Regions from separate parts of the Microbacterium sp. SCN 71-21 genome, predicted to be linked through region 2. Evidence: predicted binding sites of a transcription regulator. Region 2 holds the regulator's gene; the other holds the start of a gene.
What was found. Region 2 encodes LexA, which represses DNA repair genes until DNA is damaged. Its sites were predicted from a motif close to TCGAACANNTGTTCGA; they were not measured.

Region 1 (10,162 bases), on a different contig from region 2:
TACGGCGACCGCGACCAGCGTCCGTCGTACGGTGACCGTGCCGAGCGTCGTCCGGCGCGTGACCGTGACGAGCGTCCCGCGTACGGCGACCGCGGCGACCGGCCCTCCTTCGGCGATCGCGCCGAGCGTCGTCCGTACGGCGAGCGTTCCGAGCGTCCGTCGTACGGTGACCGGGCGGAGCGTCGTCCGGCTCGTGACCGTGACGACCGTCCGTCGTACCGCGACCGCGGCGACCGTCCCTCCTTCGGCGACCGCGACCGCCGCGACGACCGCGCCCCGCGCACGGGTGACCGCCGCGATGCCCGTCCCCGTCGTGACGACGCCCCGAACCGCGCCGACTGGAACGCGAAGCCTGCCCGCTTCGAGGAGCACGTCGACGTCGTGCACGAGCGTCTCGAGGCGCAGGCCGTCGAGGCCGAGACCGTCGAGGGTCAGGGTTTTGCCGAGCTCGGTCTCGGTCAGAACATCGTGAAGGCCCTCGCCGAGCTCGGCGCCGCCGCCCCGTTCGCGATCCAGGCGGCGACGATCGGCCCGATCCTCGCCGGCCGTGACGTGCTGGCCCGCGGTCGCACCGGCTCCGGCAAGACGATCGCGTTCGGCGCGCCGCTCGTCGAGTCGATCCTGCGCGCGCAGGCCGGCAGCAAGCGCGAGTACGGTCGCGCCCCCAAGGCGATCATCCTCGCGCCGACGCGCGAGCTGGCGCTGCAGATCGACCGCACCGTGCAGCCGATCGCCCGCAGCGTCGGCCTGTTCACCACGCAGATCTACGGCGGCGTCCCGCAGGCCCGTCAGGTCGGCGCGCTGAAGAAGGGCGTCGACATCATCATCGGCACCCCGGGCCGCATCGAGGACCTCATCGAGCAGGGTCGTCTCGACCTCTCGGAGGTGAGCATCGCGGTGCTCGACGAGGCCGACCACATGTGCGAGCTCGGTTTCGTCGAGCCGGTGCAGCGCATCCTGCGTCGCACCGCCGAGGGCAGTCAGAAGCTGCTCTTCTCGGCGACCCTCGACCGTGAGGTCGCGGCGCTCGTCGACGAGTTCCTCGTCGAGCCCGAGGTCTACGAGGTCGCCGGTGAGACGCAGGAGTCGGGCACGATCGACCACCGCGTGCTCGTGATCGACCACCGCGACAAGGCCGAGGTCGTCACCTCGCTCGTCGACCGTGAGGGCAAGACGCTCGTCTTCGCCCGCACCCGCGCCTACGCCGAGATGCTCGCCGAGAGCTTCGACGACGCCGGCATCCCGGCCGTCGCGCTGCACGGCGACCTCAACCAGGCCAAGCGCACCCGCAACCTGCAGCGTCTGACCGACGGCAAGGTGCGTGTGCTGGTGGCGACGGATGTCGCGGCCCGCGGCATCCACGTCGACGACATCGACCTCGTAGTGCAGGCCGACGCTCCCGACGAGTACAAGACCTACCTGCACCGCTCGGGCCGCACCGGACGCGCGGGTCGCAGCGGCACGGTCGTGACCCTCATCACCCGTCAGCGTCGTCGTCGCATGACGGAGATGCTCGAGCGCGCCGAGATCAACGCGCCCTTCGAGGATGCCCGCCCGGGCGACGACCTCATCGAGGAGCTCGCCGGTCGCCAGCTCGCCGAGGTCGACGCCTGATCCGATGACGCGGGCCCGAGCCGAGCCCCGTCGCCGCCTTCGCGGCCGTCCGTCAGAACAGACGGGCGGCCGCGGTCGTCTGTGGGGTGGGCACCGCGGAGGCGCCCGTCGTGCGCACCGCGGGCGGGGCGGATGCCGCGCCCCGACGGGTGCGCGTGGGCAGTTCGGTCTCATCCCGCCCGTCAAGTCGATGGGCGCGCAGCAGCGGACGCATCCGTCGCGCGAGCCATTGCCGGTAGGCGGCCGGGGTCGTCGCCGACACCCCGGGGAACAGCCCGCGGTACGACCCGACGAGGTCGGGCCTCTCCCGCGCGAGCCACGAGAAGAACCACGGCTTCACGCCCGGGCGCAGGTGCAGAGCGCCGTAGACGACGCGCGCCGCTCCCGCCTCACGGATACGCCGCAGCGCATCGTCGAGCTGGGCGATCGAGTCGGTGAGGTGGGGGAGCACGGGCATCAGGAACACCGTCGGGCGGAAGCCCGCGTCGGCGGCGGCGCGCACCGTCGCCAGGCGCGCGGCGGCCGTCGGGGTGCCGGGTTCGAGAGCGCTCTGCAGGGCGTCGTCGAACACGGCGATCGAGAACGCGAGTGATACGTCCACCTCGTCGTGCGCGGCGGCGAGCAGCGGGAGGTCGCGGCGCAGCAGCGTGCCCTTGGTGAGGATCGACAGCGGTGTGCCCGAGGAGGCGAGCGCGTCGATGATGCCCGGCATGAGCCGATAGCGCCCCTCCGCCCGCTGATACGGATCGGTGTTGGTGCCGAGGGCGACGTGCTCCCGGCCCCAGCTGCCGCGGCGCACCTCGGCGGCGAGCACCTCCGCGACGTTGATCTTCACGACGATCTGGGTGTCGAAGTCGCGACCGCCGTCGAGGTCGAGATACGTGTGCGTGCCGCGCGCGAAGCAGTAGACGCAGGCGTGACTGCACCCGCGGTAGGGGTTCACCGTCCAGTCGAACGGCATCGCGGATGCCCCCGGCACGTGGTTCAGCGCCGACTTGGCCAGCACCTCGTGGAAGGTGATGCCTGCGAACTCGGGAGTCGTGACGCTGCGCACGATGCCGCCATCGCGGTCGAGGCCCGCGAGGGCCGCGGCATCCGTCTCTCCGACGCGTTGACCGTTCCACCTCATGCGCACAGTCGAACAAAGCATCGATGTTAAGTCAAGTCTGGTGGGGCCCAATATCGTAAATAGATGAGGGGATGTGAAAGCGATGGGTCGCGGCCGCACGCAACGCGGCACACAATGGACTGATGGCCGACGCCCCGCGGATCTCCGCGCTCCGATGGACCGTCACGATCGGCCTGGTCGCGATCGTGGTGGCGTCGGCGTGCGCGTTCGCGGTGCTGCCGCGTCTCGTGGCGCCGCGACACGTGGCCGCTGCGCCTGCCGTCGCTGCCGCTCTCCCCGTCCCGGCACTCACGTCGACGCCCAACCCGGCGCCGCAGCCCTGCGACGACCCGGCGGTCACCGCGGCGCTCGCCGCGCGTGACGACGAGGCCGTCATCACGGCCGTGGGCGGTGGTGCCGCGTTCCGCGACGCCGTGGTCTCCGGAGACGCCCCCTGCATCACCCTCGCCGACGCGAACCACGTCTGGGTCGTCGTCGACAAGGCGCGCCCGCTCGAGCCGCTGTCCTTCGCGCCGGCCGCGCTCGCCAAGGTCGGTGTGCGCCTCGTGAACGGGGCAGGTCAACTGCAGCCGTCCGCCGCTGCCGCCCTCACCACGATGTCGGATGCCGCGGCCGCTGCGGGCGTGGGCGGCCTCGGGGTGGTGAGCGGCTACCGGTCGTACCAGACGCAGGTGAGCACGTACGCGTCGAATGTCGCGAACGGCGGCAAGGCGGCTGCCGATGCGACGAGCGCTCATCCCGGATACAGCGAGCACCAGACCGGGTTCGCGACGGACGTCGTCTCGTGCACCTCTGCCGGATGCGGCACGATGGACGGCTTCGGCACGTCGGCGGCCGGGAAATGGGTGGCCGAGAACGGCTGGCGCTACGGATTCATCGTGCGCTACGAGCCGGGGCAGACGGCGGTGTCGGGGTACGACTCCGAGCCCTGGCACCTGCGCTACATCGGGCCGCAGCTCGCGGCGGCGTACCATGACGGCGGGTTCCACACGCTCGAGGCGTTCTTCGGACTGCCCGCCGCGCCGAACTACCTCGGGTGACCGGTCCGGCCACCCGAGGCATCCGTCATCGCTCGTCGTGTCGATCGCGCCGCGCGGCTCGCGCCAGACGCGTTGCCTCTTCCGCTCGAATCGCGTCGGTCGACACTTCGGACGGACGCTCGCCCTCGTCCCACAGTCGATCCACCGCTGCGGCGGGGGATGTCGTTGCGGCGAGCGAGGCCTCGAGGGCACGCTCATAACGGTTCTGACGACGCTTGAGCCACAGTCCCGCGGTGACGAGCACGATCAGCACCGCGTAACACGTCGCCGCGAACGGATGCAGCACGAGATCGCCCATGTTGCCCTGGCTCAGCTGGAGCGCCTTGCGCAGCTGCTGCTCGCCCATCGGGCCGAGGATGAGGCCGACGATGAGGGGGGCCACCGGGTAGCCGAAGCGCCGCATGACATACCCGAGTGCCCCGACGATCAGAAGGATGAGCACGTCGATCGTCGAGAACCGCACCGCGTAGGCGCCGAGGGCGGCGAACGTCAGGATTCCGGCGTAGAGGTACGGACGGGGGATCTGCAGGAGCTTCACCCAGATGCCCGCGAGCGGCAGATTCAGCACCAGTAGCAGCACGTTGCCGATGTAGAGGCTCGCGATGAGCGCCCACACCAGGTCGCCCTGCGACTGGAAGAGCTGCGGCCCGGGCTGGATGCCGTACGACTGGAATGCCGTGATGATGATCGCGGCGGTCGCGGTCGTCGGAAGACCGAGTGTCAGGAGCGGGACGAGCACACCGGCGGCGGCGGCGTTGTTGGCTGCCTCGGGGCCGGCGACCCCTTCGATCGCCCCACGGCCGAACTGCTTCTTGTGGCGCGAGAAGCGCTTCTCGGTGGCGTACGACAGGAACGTGGCGACATCGGCGCCGCCCGCGGGGATCGTGCCGATCGGGAACCCGATCGCAGTGCCGCGCAGCCATGGCTTCCACGATCGGCGCCAGTCCTCGCGGGACATCCAGCTGCGCCATCCGCGAGTCACGGGGATGATCGGGATCGGCCCGCTGCGCAGTCTCGCTGCAACGTAGAGCGCCTCGCCGACTGCGAACAGCGCGACCGCGACGAGAACCACACTGATGCCGTCGGAGAGCGCAAGCATGCCCATCGTGTAGCGCGCCTGACCGGTGGTCTGCTCGGTGCCGACGAGGCCGATGAGCAGGCCGATGCCGAGAGAGGCGATGCCGCGGGAGACCGACGAACCCAGCAGCGCGCCTACCGTGATGAACGCCACGACGATGAGGGCCACGAAGTCGGCCGGCGCGAGGTTGACCGCGAAGCCGGCGATCACTGGTGCGAAGAGGGTCAGGAGGGCGGTCGCGATGGTGCCGGCGACGAATGAGCCGATGGCGGCAGTCGCGAGCGCTGCTGCTCCCCGACCGAGTTTGGCCATCTTGTTGCCTTCGATCGCCGTGATGACCGACGCCGACTCGCCCGGGGTGTTCAGCAGGATGCTCGTGGTCGAGCCGCCATACATGCCGCCGTAGTAGATGCCTGCGAACGTGATGATCGCGGCGGTGGGCGGCAGTGAGTACGTCAACGGCAGCAGGAGCGCCACCGTCATCGCCGGACCGATGCCGGGGAGTACGCCGACGGCAGTTCCGACGAGCACGCCGATGAACGCGAACAGCAGGTACTCGGGCTGGACGGCCGTGGCGAAGCCCTGCAGGAGGAGGGAGATGTTGTCCATGAGGTTCCTAGAAGAGGGGGCCGGGGCCGTACCAGGCGTCGAATGCCCAGCCGCGGGGGAGGAAGAGCCCGAGGCCCTCGCCGAACAGGATCTGGGTTGCGATGCCCAGAACGAGCCCGGCGGTGAGAGCGATCCACCACTTCTTGGCGCCGAGGCTGAGGGCTGCGCCGCCGAACAGAAGTGCTGCGGTGAGCCACCAGCCGAGAACGTCCAGCAGCAGAACGACGCCGACGAACAGCAGCACGAGCTTCGTGATCGTCCACCAGTCGGTGCGGGCACTCGAATCGATGTCCTCGCCCTCCTCGCGCTGACCGAGGCGGCCGCGGAGCACGCCGAAGATGAGAGCGACGCCGGCACCGATGAGCAGCGCCGACACGAGGAACGGGAAGACGCGCGGGCCCACCTGGGCGCCGGCGGGGGTGCGGATCGCAAAGGCGCCGATCAGCGCGTAGAGGCCGAGGCCGAACACCAGCGCCGCGAACACGAGCTCCCCGATGCGATCCCCGCTCCACCTCCGGGGCGGCGACGCCGCCCCGGAGGTGGGAGTGATGTCCGTCGTCACGACGTGAGCCCGATGTTCTTCAGCGTCGACTGCACGTCGGAGATGTTGGCGGTGAGGAATGTCGAGAGCTCATCCCCGGTGAGGAACGCGTCCGTCCAGCCCTTGTCCTTGAGCGTCGCCTGCCACGCAGCCGATGCGTGCATGCGGGTGATCAGGTCGACCAGTTGCTGCTTCTGCTCGGCGCTGATACCGCCCGGTGCGAGAAGCCCGCGCCAGTTCGTGTAGACGACGTCGTAGCCCTGCGAGGTCATGGTGGGCGCCGAAGGGATCAGGGCCGCCGGAGCGTCACTGGACACCGCGAGGGCGCGCAGGTCACCCGAGGTGACGTACTCGGCGAATTCGCCGACGCCGGAGATGCCGGCCGACGCGTTCTTGCCGAGAAGCAGCGACACCGCTTCACCGCCGCCGGAGTTGGGCACATAGTTGAGCTTCTCGGTGATGCCCGCCCCGTCGAGGCCTGCGGACTCGAGCAGCAGCCCCGCGAGGATGTGGTCGGCGCCACCGGCGGAGCCGCCGGTGATGGTGATCTTCTGCCCATCGGCGAGCACCGCGTCGACCAACTCCTTGAGCGTCTGGTACGGCGAATCCTTGGGCACGACGACCACCAGGGGCTCGTCGGTCAGCCGGGCGATCGGTGTCGTGTCCTCGAGTCGGTTCTGCGCCGAGTTCGTCTCCACCGCGCCCACCATGACCAGGCCCGTGACCATGAGGGTGTACGGGTTGCGCTCATTCGCGAGCGAGGCGAGGCCGACCGTGCCTCCGGCGCCGCCCACGTTGTTGACCGGAGCGGCGCCGACCAGCTTGTCGCCGGTGAGAGTCGACGAGATCGCGCGACCGGTCTGGTCCCAGCCGCCGCCAGGATCGGCGGGAACGATGATCTGCACAGATGACGGTCCGGCTGCAGAGCCGCCGCTCGATGCCTGCGGATGGCAGGCCGTCAAGCTGAGGGCGACCGCCGCGAGCAGGGCGGCGGTGGCGAAGCGTGTACGCATGTGAGGTCGACTCTCCTTCGAGTACGGGGATGCGCCGTCGCATCCCCTCAATGCCACCCGACGTTAGGGGGGTCGATGTGCTCGGGCGCGCTTGCGAAAGTAAGCGAGGGTTCGGAAAGTATTGGTCTCGTGCGCGCCGCCGTCAGCGCCGCCCAACGGGCAGAATGTCCTCCATGCGCCGAGCAATGTCGCTGAGGCTGCAGTTGCTTCTGCTGCAGGCCGCCATCGTGTGCGTGGTGACGGTCGCGACGGGCGCGGTCGCCATCAGCGTGCAGGAACTGGCCATCAGAGACGCCCATCGTGAGCGCATGGTCGGCGTCGCTCAATCGATCGCCCGTTTGCCCTCGATCCATGACGCCCTCGACTCGCCGAATCCGAGCGCGAAGATCCAGCCGATCGCCGAGGTGCTGCGCGAGTCCTCGCAGCTCGCCTATGTCGTCGTGACGGATGCCGCCGGCATTCGGCTGAGCCATCCGAACCCTGAGCGCATCGGCGAGAAGGTGTCGACCGATCCCTCGGTTCCGCTGTCCGGTGAGGTCTATGTCGGCACGCAGACCGGGACCCTCGGCGAGTCGTGGCGCGTGAAGGTCCCGATCTTTGACGACGCGCAGCGCGTGATCGGAACCGTGTCCGTCGGCATGCTGGAGTCGGCCCTCGCCGCGGACGTGCAGATCTGGCTGCCCTGGCTGCTGGTCGCGGTCGCCGGGTCGACGCTGGTCGGCGTGTTCGGAGCGGCTGGAGTCACCGCCCTCGTTCGCCGGCGCATCTTCCGGCTGGAGCCCCAGCAGATCGCCGAGCTCGTCGACAGCCGGGAGACGATGCTCCACCGTCTCAGTGAGGGTGTCGTCACCGTCGACAGCGACGGCCGTGTCTCGATGGCCAACGACGCCGCAGCACGACTGCTCAACGTCGACGATCTGGTCGGGCGCCCGCTCACCGAGGTGGTCGATGCGCCGATCCTCGCCGTGCTCGAGGAAGGCGAGCCCGACGGGCGACTCGTGCTGGCGGGCGAGCGGGCACTGATCGCCCGCGGCACCGGCACGATCGACGATGACGGCCGGCGCGTGGGCGGCACTCTGCTGCTGAGGGATCACACCGAGCTCCACGCGGCGCTGCGGGAGATGGATGGCACGCAGTCGCTCACCGACGGACTGCGCGCGCAGGCACACGAGTTCTCCAACTCCCTGCATGTCATCTCCGGACTGCTCGAGATCGGCCAGATCGATGAGGCTCGGGAGTTCGTCGCAAAGAGTCGCTCAGGCGGGGCGCTCGCCGTCGATGAGCCGGCCGCGAACCTCGGCGCGGAACTGGCGGCGCTGCTGTCGGTGAAGCTCGCGCAGGCGCGCGAGCGGGGGCTCGTGATGACGGTGGACGTCGAGGGGACGGTGCCGGGGGAGGCATCCGATGATCTGCGCACGGTGATCGGCAACCTCATCGACAACGCGTTCGACGCGTGTCGTGCCGAGGATCGCGTCGCGGTGGTCGTGCAGGCGGTGTCGGGCGAGGTGCGTGTGAGGGTGAACGATTCGGGCCCCGGCCTCGACGATGAGGTCGCTCGGCGCGCCTTCGACGAAGGGTTCAGCACGAAGGATGTCGCCGGTCGCCGCCGCGGCATCGGCCTCGCTCTCGTCGCGCGGGTCGCGCGGCGTCGCGGTGGCGGGGCCCGGGTGTCGCGGTCTCCCTGGGGCGGGGCGTGCTTCGAGGTCGAGCTACGGGTGCCGATGGCGGTGACCGCACGATGAACGTCCTCCGCGTGCTCATCGTCGACGATGTTCCGGCCGTCGCATCTCTGCACGCCCGGTTCGTGGACGCCCACGGCGGATGTCAGGTCGTGGGCACGGCTGCGACCGGTCCGGAAGCGGTGCGACTGGTGCGCGATCTCGCGCCCGATCTCGTGCTGCTCGACGTGTTCCTCCCCGGTTTCACCGGGCTCGAGGCCCTGCGGGTGCTGCGTTCCGACGGCACGATCGTGCAGCCGGAGGTCATCGCGGTGACGGCGGCCCGTGACGTCGACACCGTGCGAGCGGCTCGCATGCGCGGTGCTCGGCATTACCTGGTGAAGCCGTTCACGGCGGACGATCTTCATGCGCGTATCGACGATGTCCTTGCTGAGCGACGGGTGCCGCAGTCAATGCGCCCGGGGCTCGACCAGGATTCGGTCGATGCTCTGATGCGACCCGGCGCCAGGCGGCAGCTGCCCAAGGGTTTGAGTGCTCCGACGCTCCTCGTCGTGCGCAGTGCGCTCGCCGAGGCGGGCGAGGCGAGCGCTGCCGAAATCGCGGACCTCGCGGGACTCTCTCGCGTCAGCTGTCGGCGCTACCTCGAGCACCTCGCCGACTCGGGCACCGCGACCCGGTCACTTGACTACGGCACTGCCGGTCGCCCTCGAACGCGGTACCGGATCGCCGCGGAATCCCGCTGCTCCGGCCCGGTTGCGGCATCCCCACAACGCTGACACCGAGTTCCGCAGACGGTGACATGCAATTCCACAATGCCCTGGCCTGCGGCCCGCCTCGCGACCTAGGATCGCAGGGGCGGCGTGGCCACGAGCGCAGCCGCGAGCGGGTATCCCGCCGAAGCGAAGACGGAAGGACTGCGCACATGGAGCGCGACATCTACGACGAGGACCACGAGGCGTTCCGCGACGTCGTCAAGGAGTTCCTCAAGCGGTACGCGACGAACGAGAAGCGCGTGCAGTGGGAGAAGGACGGCGAGATCGACCGCGCGACCATGCTGGCCGCGGGTGAGGCGGGCATCATCGGCCTGTCGGTGCCGGAGGAGTTCGGCGGCGCCGGCATGCTGCAGGACTACCGCTTCCGCTCGATTGTGCTCGAGGAGACGATCGGCGTCGGACAGGGCTCGCTTGCCGGTGCGTTCGGCATCCAGGACGACCTGGCGGTTCCGTACCTCGTGCACATGGGCACCCAGGAGCAGAAGGAGAAGTGGCTCCCGCGCATGGCCACCGGCGAGGTGCTCGGTGCGCTTGCGATGACCGAGCCCGGCGCGGGCAGCGACCTGCGCGGCATCAAGACCACCGCGAAGAAGGTCGACGGCGGCTACATCGTCAACGGCGCCAAGACCTTCATCTCCTCGGGCAAGACCGCGGACATCGTCGTCACGTTCGTGAAGACCGGTGAG
Region 2 (10,162 bases):
CCGGCCACTCCCCCAGACCCGGGGTGTCGTCGCCGCGTTCGACCCCGCGGCCGAACAGCACCTGCATGCCGACGCAGATTCCGAGCACGGGACGTCCTCCGGCGAGGCGCCGGTCGATGAGCTCGTCTCCCCCGCTGGCGCGGAGCGCCTCCATGACGGCTCGGAACGCGCCGACCCCTGGCACCACCAGACCGTCGGCCTCGAGCACGAGCGCGCGATCGGCGGTGAGGCGCGCGTCGGCGCCGGCCACCGCGAGCGCCTTCACCGCGGAGTGCACGTTGCCCGACCCGTAGTCGAGCACCGCGACGAGCGGCGTGCGCGTCACAGAGCGCCCTTGGTGCTGGGGATGCCCTCGACGAGCGGGTCAAGCGCCTTCGCCTGACGGAACGCTCGCGCGAACGCCTTGTACTCGGCCTCCGCGATGTGGTGCGGGTCGCGACCCGAGAGCACGCGCACGTGCACGGTGAGGCCCGCGTTGAACGCGATCGCCTCGAACGTGTGGCGCACGAGCGAACCGGTGAAGTGGCCGCCGATCAGGTGGTGCTCGTACCCCTCCGGCTCGCCGGTGTGCACGAGGTACGGACGGCCGCTGATGTCGACCACAGCCTGCGCGAGGGCCTCATCGAGCGGCACGAGCGCGTCGCCGTAGCGCGAGATGCCGGCCTTGTCGCCGAGCGCCTGGCGGATCGCCTGACCGAGCACGATCGCGACGTCCTCCACCGTGTGGTGAGCATCGATGTGCGTGTCGCCGCTCGAGCGCACGGTGAGATCGGTGAGCGAGTGCTTCGCGAACGCCGTCAGCAGGTGGTCGAAGAACGGGACGCTCGTGTCGATGCTGCTGCGCCCGGTGCCGTCGAGGTCGAGGGTGAGCTCGACCGACGACTCGCTGGTGCTGCGGGTGATCGACGCCGTACGGGATGCTGCGGGTGCGGCGCTCATGCGCCCGATTCTAGCGAGGCCAGGGCATCGAGGAACGCCGTCGTCTCCTGCGCGGTGCCCGCCGTCACCCGCAGGTGGTGCGGAATGCCGACGTCGCGGATCAGCACGCCCCGGTCGTACAGCGCCTGCCAGGTCGCCCGCGGGTCGTCGACGTCACCGAACAGCACGAAGTTGGTCCACGACGGGTGGGCGCGGAAGCCCAGCGCCTCGACTGTCGCCGAGATGCGGTCGCGCTGCGCGACGATCTCGTCGACCATCCCGAGCATGACCTCCGCGTGACGCAGCGCCGCCGATGCGGCGGCCTGTGTGAGCGCACTCAGGTGGTACGGCAGGCGCACGAGGCGCAGCGCGTCGATGATCGCCGGGTCGGCGGCGAGGTAGCCCACGCGCGCACCGGCGAAGGCGAACGCCTTGCTCATGGTGCGGGAGACGACCAGGCGCTCCCGGCCCTCGAGGAGCGAGATCGCCGAGACCGCGTCGCGCGGGGCGAATTCGATGTAGGCCTCGTCGACGATGACGATGCCGCGGCTCGCCTCGTAGACGGCGGTGATCACATCGATCGGCAGCGGCGTGCCGGTCGGATTGTTGGGAGCGCACAGGAAGACGACGTCGGGGTCAGCGGCGGCCACCTGGTCGGCCGCGGATTGCGGAGACAGCGTGTAGTCGCTGGCCCGCTCGCCGGCGACCCACTCGGCGCCGGTCGCGCGCGTGAGAAGCGGGTACATCGAGTACGTCGGCGTGAAGCCGAACGCCCGACGTCCCGGGCCGCCGAAGGCCTGCAGGACGTGCTGGAGCACCTCGTTCGACCCGTTCGCGGCCCAGATCTGCTCGGGGAGCAGCCCGTTGCCGAGATAGTCCGCAAAGCCCTCGCGCAGCGCGGTGAACTCGCGGTCGGGATAGCGGTTGACGTCGCGCAGCGCGCGGGCGATGGAATCGAGGATGTCGCTGGCGACCTCATCCGGAACCGGATGCGTGTTCTCGTTGACGTTCAGAGCGACGGGGAGCGCGACCTGCGGGGCGCCGTACGGGACGAGCCCGCGCAGGTCGTCGCGTATCGGAAGGTCTTCGAGACGGGTCACCGTTCCATCGTAGAGGCGGGATACGCGCCGACCCGACGGTCGAGATCAGTGAGCCGGAGCGTACTCGGTGGGGATCGACAGCTGCTCGCCGGCCACCACCGTGCCGTTTCCGAGTGCGTTGAGCCGCACGAACGCGTCGACCACGTCGCGCGGATCTGCCTGCGGCGCGACGCGCTCCGCGATCGACCACAGCGAGTCACCGGCCTCGACCGTGACGGTCTGGTAAGTGCCCGCCGGAGCACCGGCGTCGCGCGACGCGAGAGCCGCCCCGCCCGACACGATGCCCGCCGAGACCCCGATGAGGAAAGGCAGTGCGGCGAGGAACACGAGCACGCGGCGGCCACGACGCGTCATCCGCAGTCGGGTGCGCGGTGCGAGCGTGAGCGGGATCGTCGTCATGTCTGCCTCCTCAGAGTGGTGAAGTGTCGCAAGACCGGACCCGGCCGGGGGCCGGTCTTGCGAACTTCTTTTCCGAATCTATCTTCGATATTGTCGAGTGTCAACCGGCTCTCGCCTTCGAGGACTTTCGAACGCGACACGCGTGCCCGCTCCCGCGAAGGGCGCCGAGAGCCGGATAGGTTTTCGACATCTGAAGCACATCACCGACCTCCGACATTCGAACGAGAACGACGAGGCGGCCCAGGGAAGGAGCGTGCGATGCCCGGTCGGGAGAAGCCGCAGACGCGTCGGCGCAAGAGCCTCAGCGACAAGCAGCTGGCGATCCTCGAGGTCATCCAGCGCTCCATCGCGCGCCACGGATACCCGCCGAGCATGCGCGAGATCGGCGACGCCGTGGGACTCAAGTCGCTCTCGAGCGTCACGCACCAGCTGAACCAGCTCGAGCTGAGCGGCTACCTGCGTCGCGACGCGGGCAAGACCCGTGCGATGGAAGTGCTCATCGACCTCCCCGGCACCGCGGCCGAGAACCCCGCCGACACGGCCCCCTCGGTCGGCGACGCCGCCATGGTGCCCCTCGTCGGGCGCATCGCCGCCGGCATCCCGATCACGGCTGAGCAGCAGGTCGAGGAGATCTTCCCCCTCCCCCGCCAGCTCGTCGGCAAGGGCGACCTGTTCATGCTCAAGGTGCAGGGCGAGTCGATGATCGACGCCGCCATCTGCGACGGCGACTGGGTGGTCGTGCGCTCGCAGTCCACCGCCGAGAACGGCGACATCGTCGCCGCGATGCTCGACGGCGAGGCCACCGTCAAGGCCTTCCGCCAGCGGGACGGCCACACCTGGCTGCTGCCGCGCAACTCCGCGTTCGAGCCGATCCTCGGCGACGAGGCGGTCGTGCTCGGCAAAGTCGTCGCGCTCATGCGCGCGGTCTGACGACACCGAGACGACGAGAGGGCGGCGACCGGAAGCATCCGGTCGCCGCCCTCTGTCGTTCGCGGGGCGCTCAGCCCTGGGGGGCGCCCACCTCTTCGCGCACCGCGACGGTCGCGGCGACGAGGTTGCGCAACGAGGCCTTCGTCTCGGCGTAGCCACGGGTCTTCAGACCGCAGTCGGGGTTGACCCAGATCTGGCGGGTCGGGATCGCCTTGACCGCGCGCTCGAGGAGCTCGGTGACCTCTTCGACGCTCGGGATGCGGGGCGAGTGGATGTCGTAGACACCCGGGCCGATGCCGTGGCTGAAGCCCGACGCAGAGATGTCGTCGATCACGTCGCCACGGCTGCGCGCCGCCTCGATCGAGGTGACGTCGGCGTCGAGGGCGGCGATCGCGTCGATCACGACGGCGAACTCCGAGTAGCACAGGTGCGTGTGCACCTGGGTGGCCGTCTCGGCTCCCGCGGTCGCCAGGCGGAACGATCCCACCGACCAGTCGAGGTAGGCGGGCTGGTCGGCCTTCTTCAGCGGAAGCAGCTCGCGCAGCGCGGGCTCGTCGACCTGGATGATCGCGATGCCGGCCTGCTCGAGGTCGCCGATCTCGTCGCGCAGCGCCAGGGCGACCTGGTTCGCGGTCTCGCCCAGCGGCTGGTCGTCGCGCACGAACGACCACGCGAGGATCGTCACCGGGCCGGTCAGCATGCCCTTGACGGGCTTCGCGGTGAGCGACTGGGCGTACTCGGCCCACGCCACCGTGATCGGCGCCGGACGCGACACGTCGCCCCAGAGGATCGACGGACGCGTCGCACGCGAGCCGTAGGACTGCACCCAGCCGTTCTGCGTCACCGCGAAGCCGTCGAGGTTCTCGGCGAAGTACTGCACCATGTCGTTGCGCTCGGGCTCGCCGTGCACGAGGACGTCGAGACCGAGATCCTCCTGCAGCGTGATGACCGCGGCGATCTCGTCGCGGAGGAACCCGTCGTACTCGGCCGTGGTGAGCTCGCCCTTCGCGTGGCGTGCGCGGGCGCGACGGATGTCACCGGTCTGCGGGAACGACCCGATCGTGGTCGTCGGGAGCGCCGGAAGGTGCAGCGCGGCATCCTGCGCCGCGGCACGCTCCGCGTAGTCGCCGCGCGAGAAGTCGGCGTCGGTCAGGGCGCCGGTGCGGGCACGCACCGCGTCGACACGCACGCCCGGTGCCGACCGACGGTCCTCGAGCGCCGCCGTCGCGGCGGCGAGGTCGTCGGCGATCGCGTCACGACCCTCGGCCAGGCCACGCGCGAGCACCGCGATCTGGCCGACCTTCTGATCGGCGAACGCGAGCCACGAGACGAGACGCTCATCGAGCGCGGGCTCGTCGGCGACGTCGTGCGGCACGTGCTGCAGCGAGGTGGTGGTGCCGGCGACGACGGATGCCGCGCCCAGCCCCTTCAGCGCCTCGAGCTTCTGCCAGGCGGCCTCGAGGTCGCCACGCCAGATGTTGCGGCCGTCGACGACGCCGCCCACGAGGGTCTTGGACTCGAGCCCGGGGACGGCCGCCGGAAGCGCACCGCGGCCGAGGTCGATCGCGAGCGCCTCGACGGGGGCGGCGGCCAGAACCTGCCACGCCTCGGGCGAGAGCTGCGCGTAGCCGGCGGTCACGAGGATCGACGGGCGGTCGGCGGCACCGCCGAGCACGGCGTAGGCGCGCTCCGCGAGCGCCGCGAGAGCGGCGGGGTCGACGTCGACGCTCTCGCTGACGAGGGCCGGCTCGTCGAGCTGTACCCACTCGGCTCCGGCCGCCTTCAGCGACGCGAGCAGCTCGACGTAGACGGGCAGGAGGTCATCGAGGCGGCTCGTCGGAGCGAAGCCGGCGGGCGCGGCATCCGTCGCCTTCGCCAGCGCGAGGAACGTGACGGGGCCGACGACGACGGGGCGCGTGACGAAGCCGTCGGCGCGGGCCTCGGCGACCTGGCGGGCGAAGCGGTCGCTCGTGAGCGCGAAGCGGGTCTCGGGACCGATCTCGGGAACCAGGTAGTGGTAGTTCGTGTCGAACCACTTGGTCATCTCCAGCGGCGCGTCATCGCCCTCGCCGCGGGCGGCCGTGAAGTAGGCCGACAGCGGCACGCTGCCGTCGCTCTCGCGCAGACGGGTGAAGCGGGCCGGCAGGGCGCCGACGGTCGCGGTGACATCGAGCACCTGGTCGTAGTAGGAGAACGACTCGGGGATCGAGGAGTCGGTTCGGCCGAGACCGAGCTCGACGAGACGCTCGCGGGTGGCACGGCGGAGGTCGGCCGCCGTGGCCTCGAGGTCGGCCTCGGAGAGCGCGCCCGCCCAGTGCGACTCGACGGCGCGCTTGAGCTCACGGCGGCGGCCGATGCGGGGGTAGCCGAGGATGGTTCCCTCGGGCAGGGCGGGTGCAGTCATCGACGTGACTCCTTCACTGGGGTGGAGGCGGGGCCGGAGGCGCCCGCGGTGAGAATACCTGCTTCACGGAGGACCGAGAGCACGGTGTCGTGGTTGTTGAACGCGTAGAGGTGCACACCGGGCGCTCCACCGGCCAGCACCTCCTCGGCGAGACGCGCGGCGTGCGCGATGCCGATCTCCCGCTGGCCCTCGGCGGTCGGCTCGACCTCGAGCGCGATCGCAAGGTCGGCGGGGATCTCCTCGCCGGTCAGCTGCAGCACACGGCGCAGCCGTGCCGGGCCGGTGATCGGCATGATCCCCGGCAGGATCGGGATGGTGACTCCCGCCGTACGGGCGCGGTCGACGAACCAGACGTAGTCGTCGGCGTGGAAGAACAGCTGGGTGATGGCGAGGGTCGCACCGGCGGCCTGCTTCGCCAGCAGCGCGTCGATGTGCTCGCGCGGATGCCGCGACCGCGGGTGGCCGTTCGGGAAGGCCGCGACGGCGATGTCGACCCGCGGGCGCGGATCGACGCGGGCGGCGCCGGGCATGCCGGGGATCCCGGACTCCTGGTAGGGAGCGCGCTCGGCCTGGACGCGGTCGATGAGCTGCACGAGCTGGGCGGCGCTCTCCAGGTCACCCAGGTACACGTCGTCCTCGGAGGTGCCCGCGGGCGGGTCTCCGCGCAGCGCGAGGAAGCTGCGGATGCCGGCGTCGAGGAACTCGCGGATGAGACGGTTGGCGCCCGCATAGGTGTTGCCCACGCACGTGAGGTGCGCCAGCGGCTCGACATCGGTCGTGGCGCGAATGTGACGCAGCACCTCGAGCGAGCGTCCGCCGGTGGATCCGCCGGCACCGTACGTCACCGAGATGAACCGCGGCCCGACCTCGGCGAGGCGCGCGATCGTCTCGTGCAGAGCCGCCTCTGACGCCGCCGTGCGAGGCGGGTACAGCTCGAACGAGAACGGCGCAGGCGCGGGCACGGAGTCGACGGAAGAGGTCATTTCACACGGTGGAAGAGGTGCGCAGAATGCGCATACGGGTGGGATCAGAGCATAAAGCACCGAGCGATGTGCGCAGCCGTGTGTGACGCCCGGAGTCACGCGAGCACCGCGCACGCGTCTCCCGCTCCGCGCCGAGCGGGCGGATGCCGCGGCCCGCGGCTAGCGTGGAGGGATGCCGCAGACTCTCCCCCACGGCTCCTGGCCGTCACCGCTGTCCGCCTCCGACATCGCCGGTTCCTCGCCCCGCTTCGACGGCGCGCGCCTGGTCGGATCGGAGATCTGGTGGGGCGCGTCGGTGCCCGAGGAGGGCGGCCGCGGCACCGTGCGCCGGCGATTCGAGGGCGGAGAGGTGGCGGAGATTCTTCCGGCACCGTGGAGCGCGCGCTCGGCGGTGCACGAGTACGGCGGCGGCGCGTGGGCTCCTCGCGGCGACGGCGGGCTGGTGTTCGTCGAGAAGGGCGACCAGCGGGTCTACTCACTCACCCCGGGTGAGGAACCTCAGCCTCTCACGCCGGGCGGGCTCGGACAGCGCTTCGGTGGGCTCACCGTCACGGGCGGTGCGCTGCTCGCGGTGCGCGAGACCCAGGACGCGCGCGGCACGACCCACGACGCCGTGCGCATCCCGCTCGACGGATCTGCCTCCGACGACCCGACCGCGCTGCAGGTCGTCGCATCCGGCACCGACTTCGTCGCCCAGCCCGCGCTCTCCCCCGACGGGCGTGAGATCGCCTGGATCGGCTGGAACCACCCGCACATGCCGTGGGAGCGCAGCGAACTCCGGCGCGCTCCACTCGGGCGGCCGGACGAGGCATCCGTCGTCGCCGGCGGCGCGAGCGCGCCGGTACAGCCGACGTGGGAGCCGGACGGCGCGCTGCTCTACTCCGACGACGAGACCGGGCGCTGGAACCTCCGTCGGGTGCGCGGCGGCATGGTGACGGAGGTCGCGCCCGCCGACGCCGACACCGGCGGCGCGCTGTGGGTGCTCGGCAGTCGCTGGTTCGCGCCGCTCGGTGGCGGCCGCATCGCCGCCCTCCGCACCAACGGCCGGGACGAGCTCGACGTCATCGAGGCGGACGGGACGAGTCGCGGCATCCCGCTGCCGGTCTCGAGCCACCTGCTCATCGAGGATGCCGCGGGCTCGCGCGTGCTGCTCACGGGCGCGGGCTCGGCCGTGTCGAGCGGACTGTGGCTCGTCGACGTCGAGACCGGCGCCGCGGAGGCCGTGGTCGGCGGCGCCGCGCCGCTGCCCGACGCCTGGCTGCCGACCCCGCGTGCGGTCACCTACCCCGGTCCGCACGGGCCGGTGCACGCGTTCGTCTACCCGCCGACCGCTCCCGGAATCGTGGCGCCCGCCGGCGAGCGCGCGCCGTACGTGGTCACCGTGCACGGCGGACCCACCTCCCACGTCGCGGGGGGCTTGTCAGGATCGATCGCCTACCTCACGAGCCGCGGCATCGGCGTGCTCGACGTCAACTACGGCGGGTCATCCGGCTACGGACGCGCCTACCGCGAGCGCCTCGACGGTCAGTGGGGCATCGTCGACGTCGACGACGTCCTCGCCGCGGTGGCCGGTCTCGTCGCGGAAGGCGACGCTGACGCCGCCCGCATCGCGATCGCCGGCGGCTCCGCGGGCGGATGGACCGTGCTCGCCGCCCTCGCCGGCAGCGACGTGTTCGCGGCGGGCATCTCGCGCTACGGCGTGGCCGATGCGCGCGCCCTCGCCGCCGACACGCACGACTTCGAGTCGCGCTACCTCGACGGCCTCATCGGTCCCCTGCCGGAGGCCGAGGCCGTCTATCTCGAGCGATCCCCGCTGTCACACACGGACCGGTTCGCGGCGCCCGTGCTGCTGCTGCAGGGCGCCGACGATGCCGTGGTGCCACCCGCCCAGTAGGAGGCCATCCGCGACGCGCTGGCGGCGCGCGGCATCCCGCACGCCTACCGTCTCTACGAGGGCGAGGGGCATGGCTTCCGCCGCCGGGAGACGATCATCGACGCCGCCGAGACCGAGCTCGCCTTCCTCGGCGCCGTGTTCGGATTCACTCCACCGGGGCTGCCGCCGCTCGCGCTCGACTGAGCGCCGAAGGGTCGCCGCTCACGACTGACGGACCTGAACGCTCAGCGCGCGAACGGGGCGAGCTCAGCGGCGAGACGCTCGGAGACGTGAGCGTGCAGCAGAGTGCCGGTCTCCTCGTGCGACTGGCTCACGATGAGCCCGGTGTCGTGCACCGCGGAGACGAGGTCCCCGCGACCGTAAGGCACGAGCGCCGTGATCTCCACCGCCGGCAGCGGCAGCGCGGCCTCGACAGCGGCACGCAGCTCGGCGATGCCCTCACCCGTGCGCGACGACACGAAGTACGCGCCCGGCACGAGTCCGCGCAGCACGAGGCGCGCGTCGGCATCGACGAGGTCGGCCTTGTTGAAGACGACGAGCTCCTGCGTGGCGCGCGCGCCGACCTCGCCGATCACGTCGCGCACCGTCGCGAGCTGCGCGGCAGGGTCGGGGTGGGAGCCGTCGACGACGTGCACGATCACATCGGCGTCGCCGACCTCCTCCAGCGTGGAGCGGAATGCCTCCACGAGCTGATGAGGCAGGTTGCGCACGAACCCGACGGTGTCGGTGAGCGTGTAGACGCGTCCATCGGATGCCTCGGCCCGCCGCACTGTCGCATCGAGCGTCGCGAACAGCGCGTTCTCCACGAGCACACCCGCGCTCGTGAGCCGGTTCAGCAGGCTCGACTTCCCCGCGTTCGTGTAGCCGGCGATCGCGACGGACGGGATCGTGTTGCGCTTGCGCTCGGCGCGCTTCGCATCGCGGGCCGGCGCGAAGTCGCGGATCTGCCGGCGCAGCATCGCCATGCGGGTGCGGATGCGGCGGCGATCGAGCTCGATCTTCGTCTCACCCGGTCCGCGCGAACCCATGCCGGCGCCGCCGGCGCCCACCTGGCCACCGGCCTGACGGCTCATCGAGTCACCCCACCCGCGCAGGCGCGGGAGGAGGTACTCGAGCTGGGCGAGCTCGACCTGGGCCTTGCCCTCACGAGACTTCGCGTGCTGGCTGAAGATGTCGAGGATGACGGTGGTGCGGTCGATGACCTTCACCTTCACGACGTCTTCGAGGGCACGCCGCTGGCTCGGTGCGAGCTCGGTGTCGGCGATCACGGTGTCGGCGCCGACCGCGGCGACGATGTCGCGCAGCTCCTCGGCCTTGCCGCGACCGACGTAGGTCGCGGGGTCGGGGTGCGGCCGACGCTGCAGCACGCCGTCGAGCACCGCGGCACCCGCGGTCTCGGCGAGCGCGGCGAGCTCGCGCAGCGAGTTCTCGGCGTCCTCCTGCTCACCCTGCGGATGCACGCCGACGAGCACGACGTTCTCGAGTCGCAGCTGCCGGTACTCGACCTCGGTGACGTCCTCGAGCTCGGTCGAGA

Region 1: a site for LexA is predicted at 2,752-2,767, ahead of ABT08_RS03185 (Rv2578c family radical SAM protein). Genes of this name have one in related genera too.

What each region holds. Positions count from the first base shown of each region.
Region 1 covers NZ_MEGA01000013.1:8,996-19,157, reverse strand. Annotated here, with positions in the region: gene ABT08_RS03190 (DEAD/DEAH box helicase) at 1-1,614, shown strand, start outside; gene ABT08_RS03185 (Rv2578c family radical SAM protein) at 1,667-2,743, opposite strand; gene ABT08_RS03180 (M15 family metallopeptidase) at 2,866-3,783, shown strand; gene ABT08_RS03175 (tripartite tricarboxylate transporter permease) at 3,809-5,470, opposite strand; gene ABT08_RS03170 (tripartite tricarboxylate transporter TctB family protein) at 5,478-6,032, opposite strand; gene ABT08_RS03165 (Bug family tripartite tricarboxylate transporter substrate binding protein) at 6,029-7,024, opposite strand; gene ABT08_RS03160 (ATP-binding protein) at 7,198-8,766, shown strand; gene ABT08_RS03155 (response regulator) at 8,763-9,479, shown strand; gene ABT08_RS03150 (acyl-CoA dehydrogenase family protein) at 9,626-10,162, shown strand, end outside.
Region 2 covers NZ_MEGA01000003.1:41,036-51,197, reverse strand. Annotated here, with positions in the region: gene hisH (imidazole glycerol phosphate synthase subunit HisH) at 1-325, opposite strand, end outside; gene hisB (imidazoleglycerol-phosphate dehydratase HisB) at 322-939, opposite strand; gene ABT08_RS00995 (histidinol-phosphate transaminase) at 936-2,018, opposite strand; gene ABT08_RS00990 (LysM peptidoglycan-binding domain-containing protein) at 2,064-2,417, opposite strand; gene lexA (transcriptional repressor LexA) at 2,676-3,347, shown strand; gene metE (5-methyltetrahydropteroyltriglutamate--homocysteine S-methyltransferase) at 3,418-5,751, opposite strand; gene ABT08_RS00975 (methylenetetrahydrofolate reductase) at 5,748-6,734, opposite strand; partial or broken gene ABT08_RS00970 (S9 family peptidase) at 6,907-8,811, shown strand; gene hflX (GTPase HflX) at 8,853-10,162, opposite strand, start outside.